Regions from separate parts of the Pseudoalteromonas sp. GCY genome, predicted to be linked through region 2. Evidence: predicted binding sites of a transcription regulator. Region 2 holds the regulator's gene; the other holds the start of a gene.
What was found. Region 2 encodes MetJ, which represses methionine synthesis genes. Its sites were predicted from a motif close to TAGACGTCTAGACGTCTA; they were not measured.

Region 1 (4,183 bases), 790 kb from region 2:
TCTTCCGCTAATTCGACACGAGTTTTTCCACTATTTTGCTCCCAAAGCGCCAGAGTGAGCGTCATCACCTCAACCATCAATAGTCTTGCGGCTTGCTCGTCAATGCTCGTATGTTTACTGTGCAATCCATGAGTGTCGGTGCGGGTGGTATAGCGAACAAAGCAGTAAGTAACCAGCACACCCGCTAAAAATGCGATAAACCCGATGAATACATGAGACACAATATTTGTCTCTGTTTGGCGCTTAGGCGCGGCCAAGACATTAGCTCTTTGAAGGCGAAATTGATAAAGGTTTTCACTTTGTACACGACTACTTTTAAGCATGTCATTATAACGCTGTGCGGTCTCTACCGCTTCTTTATAAGCGTGTGTCTGTAGTTGGGACTGCAATAAGGCAATGTAAAATAACTCGGTAAGCTGACTATTTTGCTGATTATGTGCTTCAAGCCCCTGTTTAAGTAACGTTTGTGCAGTTAGGTTATCGCCCTCAAGCTGCTTGAGTTTGGCTTCAATAAGCAGTGCTCGCTGATCAACTTTACCGTGTTGTATTAGTTGCCGAGTACGTTTGAATGAAGCGAGTTGCTGTTGTGCCTGAGTGATATGATTTTGAGCAATGGCAATTTCGGCCAATAATAAATAGGCTCGAGACAATTGGGTATAGGCACCGTTTTGTGTCAAAGGTTGAAGTAAATCTCCAATGATTTCAGTTGCTTTTTTGTATTCACGCTTTTTGTAGAATACTTCCGCGATGCTTAGCAAGGTGTGATTCGCTTTAGTTGGGTCGCCGGCTTGCTGGTGGAGCGCATGGGCTTGACGAAACGAGAGAATGGCATCATCCAACTGATTAATATCCCTCGACACATTCCCTAAATTATTAAGTGTGATCGCTTGCCTCTGCACGTCATTTGTTGCTTTCGCTATTTGGTAGCTTTCTAAAAATAAAGTAAGGGCGGTGTCTAAATCTCCAAGTGCCTGATAAGCATTAGCTAAATCGTTTGCCGATTTACCTTCCAGTTCATTTTGTTGCAACTGAGCCGCAAGCGTTTGCGCTTCGTGGAAGCTTTCCAACGCTTGAATATAATTGCGCTGGCGATAACGATTAATACCACTTTGTCTTAACACCTGAAAGCGCTGGAGCGTGGTTAACTTCCATGCCATCAACTCATCCAGTATTTGATTGCTGAGCTTTATGTCACCCGCTCGACGATACAAGCTAACAAGCTCAAGACGTGCATCAAAAGCTTGGGCACCGTTGGGTTCAAGCGTTTCAAGATGTTGCTTACAAGACAAAATATGGCTTGTGAGGTTGGCATTATTAGCACTTGGGCATTCTGAACCGTGCGCAGGTAACACAACGAGCAGTAATGCGAAAAACAAAGCAAGCAAAGGCATAAATATTAGTCTAGATACATTGTTTTTACATATTAATATAGTGGTAACAAAAAGTCGTGTCTGCCGTTAATAAATCTCAGGTTGACTACTTTTTGTATTTTGTCTCTGTTTCGATAGCAAATTAACCCTAAACCCAGGCCAATATACATATATATTAACTGTGATATTGGCTATCCTTTTAGCAATAAAAATACCCCAGCCAAAGCAATCAGGCCTCCATACATCATAGACTTAGTAATCGCTTCTCTGCGCAGTAGTCCAATCGTCATTACCATGAGCGGTGCTGTTGCAAAGATGGTTTGTGCGATAGCGGGATCAGTATGATTAACGGAAATTAACTGTAGCCAAAGCCCAATAAAGGTGCCAAAAAACACCGCAACGAATAACCAGTTTTTACCGTCGATTTGTTTAAGTGTAAGTGCTTTAAAGAGGCTTTGTGATTTCAAATAAACAACAATAAAGGCCACAAATAGGGTGCCGGATCCCAAGCGGATAAGTGCCGCCCACAAACTACTAATGCTTTCGTTATTTAGCGCACCTTTGGAAAGTACCATACCCGCAGCTTGGCAAATGGCAGCCGTGAGTGCAAAGCAGACTCCCAAGAGATAATGTTTTTTGTCTAATACCGGCTGGCTTCTACTTGGCTTAATCGCCAGCATCACACCAACGGTCGTCACTGCAATGCCGAGCCAAGCGGATGCGTTGAGATAAACACCAAGGAGCACAATGTTTAAGATCCCCGCGATGGCAGGTGCAAGACTTTCAATAACCAAAGTACGAGCAGGACCTATATTTCTAAGTGCGGCAAAGTAGGCGCTGTCACCAATCGCTATACCTAGTACTCCACTGGTTATCAGCCAGCCCCAGCTCGAGAGTAAGGTCGGGTACATAGCATCACCTGCGATGAGCAAACACAAGATCATCAAAGCAGAAGCGATGACGCCTTTGCTGACGTTCAACTCAAATGGACTAAGATGATGGCTAAATCGTTTGTACAGTATAGTTGAGCCAGCCCACACCCCAGCCGCCGCAATCGCTGCGGCTTCCCCAATCCCAATCATAAATCTCAAGTTTCTTGTGTTTATTAATATGGTGGCAAGTATACATAAATTGAAATAATCAGTGAGAGGTAAGGCATCAAATTATTATCACAAATGTTTAGACGTCCATACATCTAGAGGTTGAATTTTTCCAGTTTTTGTCCATAATAATGCCATTCGATTAGTCTGGAGCAGCGCATGCCAATCACCGTCACCGACGAACTCCCAGCCATTGCCCAATTGCGTCATGAAAATGTGTTCGTGATGCCACAAAGTCGTGCATCAACTCAAGAGATCCGCCCTATGCGGCTCGCGATATTAAACTTGATGCCGAATAAGGTGGAGACTGAGGTGCAATTTATCCGATTACTGGCAAATACCCCTTTGCAGGTGAATGTTGATTTGTTGCGACTAGACACCCATCGCAGCTCTGAAAACTCAGAGCAACATCTAGATATGTTTTACCGCTATTTTTCGGATGTGAAAGATCAAAACTATGATGCTTTGATCGTCACCGGCGCGCCGCTGGCGCATCTTGAATATGATGATGTGGTGTATTGGCAGGAATTACAGGCGTTTTTTGATTGGGCTGAGCACCATGTTACTTCAACCCTGTTTTCCTGTTGGGCCGCACATGCTGGTTTGTATCACCATTATGGGTTAAAGCGAGCACTCAAAAATGACAAACTGTGTGGCGTATTTAAGCACCACTGTTATTTTGACCACGGGGCGCTCACTCGCGGTTTTGATGATGAGTTTTTGGTGCCACACTCACGCTATGGCCATATAGATGTCGATAAAATTAACGCGTGTAAAGATCTAGTGGTATTAGCGGGCTCTGAAAAAGTGGGCGCTTACTTAATTAAAAATCACTCAGGTAGCCAAGTATATATTACCGGTCATCCTGAATACGACGCCGATACGCTACAAAAAGAATATCTTCGCGATTGTGAAAAAATGGCCAACGCACCGCAGCCAGAGAACTATTTTCCTGAGAATGACACCAGCAAACGTCCATCTAAGACATGGCAAAGCCATGCATTCTTGTTATTCTCAAATTGGTTAAACTACTATGTTTACCAAACCACACCTTATGATATTAACTTAGTTAGCCAAGATGTAAGGACTAACAATTATGCCGAATAATGTAGCCGTAAACGGTGAGCAAATAGCAGAGCAGCTTAAGCAAGCAATGCAGCAACGTATTCTGATCTTAGATGGTGCAATGGGAACCATGATCCAAAAGCACAAATTAGAAGAAGAAGACTATCGCGGTGATCGCTTTAAAGATTGGCATGTCCTTATCAAAGGCAACAACGATCTGCTAAGTTTGACGCAGCCTGAGATAATCAAACAGATCCATCGCGATTATCTAGCTGCTGGCGCGGATATTATTGAAACCAATACTTTTAATGCTACCACCATCTCGATGGAAGATTATGATATGGCAAGCCTAAGCCGTGAGATTAATCTTGAATCGGCGAAGCTTGCACGTGCGGTATGTGATGAATTTACCGCCAAAGATCCTAGCAAGCCTCGCTATGTGGCAGGTGTACTTGGTCCAACGTCAAAAACCTGTTCGATTTCTCCAGATGTAAACGATCCTGGTTTTCGCAATATCACTTTTGACAAATTGGTTGCAGCCTATGTTGAATCAACGCTTGCTCTTATCGAGGGCGGTGCTCACCTTATTTTGATTGAAACTATTTTTGATACGCTCAACGCCAAAGCCGCGTCTTACGGTGTAGAAGA
Region 2 (4,183 bases):
TTCAGAATGCGAACGTTTACCACACTCTCACATTAACTTCGTAGGAAAATATCGCGCCATGACAGATTTTCGTCAACAAGCTCTAGATTATCACGAGAAGCCCGTTCCAGGTAAAATCAGTGTTGAACTCACTAAACCTGCCGAGACCGTAAAAGACTTAGCACTTGCATATAGCCCAGGTGTTGCAGAGCCAGTACGTGAAATCGCGGCTGATCCGGCGAATGCATACCGTTACACGGGTAAAGGAAATATGGTTGCGGTGATCAGTAATGGTACGGCAATTCTTGGCTTGGGTAACTTAGGTCCTTTGGCGTCAAAGCCTGTTATGGAAGGTAAGGCGCTATTATTTAAGCGTTTTGCGGGTCTTGATTCAATCGATATCGAAGTTAAGCACAATACCACCGAAGACTTCATCAATACGGTGGCAAATATCGCAGACACGTTTGGTGGTATTAACCTTGAAGATATTAAAGCGCCAGAGTGCTTTGAAATTGAGCGCGCGCTAATCGAACGTTGTGACGTTCCTGTATTCCATGATGATCAGCACGGCACCGCAATTGTAACCGCTGCGGGTATGCTGAATGCATTGGAAATCCAAGGTAAAGATATTCATGATGCGATTATTGTGTGTCTTGGCGCGGGTGCAGCCGCTATTGCTTGTATGGAATTATTGATCAAATGCGGTGCTCAACGTGAGCACATCTATATGCTGGATAGAAAAGGCGTGATCCATACTCGCCGTGATGACCTAAATGAATACAAAGAGCTGTTTGCAAACAACACGGATAAGCGTACGTTACAAGACGTGATTGCGGATGCGGACGTATTTGTTGGTGTTTCTGGTCCAGACTTACTTTCTGCTGAAGATCTGAAGCTAATGGCTGACAAGCCAGTGGTATTCGCTTGCTCTAACCCAGATCCTGAGATCAGCCCTGACGTTGCACACGGTGCACGTAATGATTTGATCATGGCGACAGGTCGCTCAGATTATCCAAACCAAGTGAATAACGTGCTGTGTTTCCCGTTTATCTTCCGTGGTGCGCTTGATGTACGTGCAACCGCTATCAATGACGAGATGAAGATTGCAGCGGTTGAAGCGATTAGAACGATTGCGAAAGAACCAGTGCCTGCTGAAGTGTTAAAAGCGGCTGACGTGGATAGTCTTGAGTTTGGTCCTGAGTATATTATTCCAAAACCAATGGACCCGCGTTTGTTACCTCGTATCGCAAAAGCGGTAGCGGTAGCTGCAATTGAATCAGGCGTGGCACAAATCGATATGCCTGCTGGATATATGGAATAATACCATTGGTATTATCCAAATGAAAAAAGCCTCGATTGAGGCTTTTTTTGTGTCTGTTTTCCAGAGCGAGAGAGTAGCTATCACTCTTCGTTTATTTCTGGGATCTCCAAACCGCGCTCTTCCATTATTTGTCTTACCTCTAGCGGAATACGCTCTGGATTATCTTTTCTCAAGTCTTCATCGCTCGGCAGTGGCTGACCTGTGAAAGCATGTAGAAACGCCTCACATAAAAGCTCACTGTTCGTGGCATGACGTAAGTTATTCACTTGGCGACGTGTACGCTCATCAGTTAGCACTTTGAGTACATTCAGAGGTATGCTCACCGTGATCTTTTTTACTTGCTCTGCTTTCTTACCGTGTTCTGCATATGGGTGAATATACTCACCGTTCCATTTTGCCATAATTGTGTACTTGCCTCAGTTACATCAATGCCAATATGACTGGGTTCTGGTCTACATTATTCACCAACCGCATGAATATAGAGATAACCTTACGAATTAAAGATAAATCCCAAACTCAAAGAGATGAATAAACTAATCCGCCATAGCGAGATAGAAGAATCTCTGCCATAGTTTTCAATAACTCAGTCGTATTAGCAACGCCTAGAGTGGCGAAATTTTATCGGTTTAAAAAAGATAGTCAAATACTAGTTATTTAGCCATTTAGCAGTATAAATGTTTTGACTTCTAGTTTCTGTTGCTCTAACCTTTTAGACGTCTAAACATCCAACTATCTAGGTGACCTTATGAGTCAAGTTAACAAATCGACGGTTGCAGTGCGTCACGGTATAGAAGCTGATAAAGCGCATGGGGCAGTAGTGCCACCGCTTTACCTTTCTACCACCTATTCTTTTGCCGATTTTGATACCAAACGCGACTACGATTATGGCCGCAGCGGTAACTTTAATCGTGATGTGCTTGCACAGGCACTTACCGAACTAGAAGGTGGTGCTCGTGGCATTATTACCGCGACTGGTATGGCTGCCGTTCACCTAGTAACACAGCTACTTAACCATGACGATACGCTGGTTATTCCACATGACTGTTACGGTGGTAGCTATCGCTTATTTACATCGCTTGCAAAGCGTGGACTACTCAAATTAGCCGTCTTGGATCTCACGCAACCTGAAAGTCTTGCACAGCTGCAGCAGATCAAACCTAAATTAGTTTGGATTGAAACACCAAGTAACCCAATATTAAGGCTAACGGATATAGAAGCCGTCGTAAATGCAGCACACGCTGTGGGTGCTTTGGTTGCCGCCGACAACACCTTCTTGTCTCCTGCACTACAAAATCCCATTGCCTTTGGCGTGGATGTAGTCGTGCATTCAACCACTAAATATATCAATGGTCATTCTGATGTCGTGGGGGGCGCGGTGATCGCGCGTACACAGGAGTTGGGTGATGAGTTAGCTTGGTGGGCGAATAATATTGGTATTACCGGCGCACCTTTTGATAGTTATCTTACCCTACGTGGGCTGCGCACCTTAAACGTGCGTTTACGCCAACATCAAGAAAATGCCCAGCTGATTGCGGAGTATTTAGAAAAGTCGGCGTATGTTAGCCAAGTTTATTACCCTGGCCTTGAGTCGCATCCTCAACACGAACTTGCGAAAAAACAACAACTCGGTTTTGGTGGTATGGTGAGCTTCGATATCAAAGGCGATCTGCAAACATCTGCGAAGTTTTTAACGTCTCTAACGCACTTTTCATTGGCAGAATCTTTAGGTGGGGTTGAGAGTCTTATTTGCCATCCAGCGACAATGACACACGCAGGTATGGATCCGCAAGCACGTTTAGAAGCGGGAGTGGGCGACACGTTGATTCGTATTTCTGTGGGCATTGAAGATGCACAGGATCTCATTGCAGATCTGGAATCAGGATTTGCATGTATTGATGAAAGTCAGGCGAGTGATGATGCAAAGTCATTCAAATTAACGCCTGCACATACAGTAGCGTTGTGGTGAGTAAATGGCAAAAGTAGTACATAAGTTTGGTGGTTCGAGTTTAAGCTCGCCAGAGCGTTATCAGGCAGTTGCCAAGATAGTGTTAGAGCAATGTCGGCTGGGTGACAGTGTTGTGGTTTCTGCTGCAGGAAAAACAACGAATACACTAGTGAAGTTATGGCAAAGCTTTGAGCAGCAAGATGTTCGCGCATTCAACGATGTTTTATTACAAGTTGAAAACCATCAGCGTGAATTAATTGATGCCTTGTTTGTAGGTGAACAACACGGTGTGTTACTCAAACAGCTTGTCAATGAGCTGCAGGCAATCGCTTTAGGGCGAGAAGAACAGCAGCTTCACTACGCCAGCTTACTTGCACATGGAGAGCTATGGTCGGCTCGTATATTAGCAAACTACCTAAATTCTCAGGGTATTGAAGCCAAAGCTATCGACGCTCGTACGTTATTTGTACAACAAGAGGGAGTGTTACTACACGCCCATAACAAAGAAGCGTGCTATCGCGCAATTGATGACCACGCTATCTATATCGTTACCGGTTTTATTGCCGCAAATGCACAAGGTGAAACGGTGACTTTAGGCCGAAATGGCAGTGACTATAGCGCAACTTTGTTGGCAAGTTATCTTGATGCAGCTCAAGTATCAATTTGGACGGATACAACTGGTGTATTCAGCACTGATCCACGTAAAGTCGCCAATGCCATAAAATACACTAAGGTATGTCGTGGCCAAGCTGAATTACTCGCACGATTAGGTAATCCGGTACTGCATGCAAAAACGCTGTCTCCACTTAAAGATACCGATATAAAACTACAAGTTCGTAGCAGCTTTGATGCCGATGCACTTGGCACTGAGATAGTAAAGGCTGGCTATAGCAAAGAGAAGCGCTTTATTACCACTTTTGGACAACTTGACCTGTTAC

Region 1: a site for MetJ is predicted at 2,551-2,568, ahead of JJQ94_RS10570 (homoserine O-succinyltransferase). Genes of this name have one in related genera too.

Annotation. Positions count from the first base shown of each region.
Region 1 covers NZ_CP068023.1:1,203,344-1,207,526, forward strand. Annotated here, with positions in the region: gene JJQ94_RS10560 (tetratricopeptide repeat protein) at 1-1,391, opposite strand, end outside; gene JJQ94_RS10565 (DMT family transporter) at 1,562-2,452, opposite strand; gene JJQ94_RS10570 (homoserine O-succinyltransferase) at 2,630-3,577, shown strand; gene JJQ94_RS10575 (homocysteine S-methyltransferase family protein) at 3,567-4,183, shown strand, end outside.
Region 2 covers NZ_CP068023.1:411,738-415,920, forward strand. Annotated here, with positions in the region: gene JJQ94_RS07030 (malic enzyme-like NAD(P)-binding protein) at 59-1,300, shown strand; gene metJ (met regulon transcriptional regulator MetJ) at 1,381-1,701, opposite strand; gene metB (cystathionine gamma-synthase) at 2,046-3,266, shown strand; gene metL (bifunctional aspartate kinase/homoserine dehydrogenase II) at 3,271-4,183, shown strand, end outside.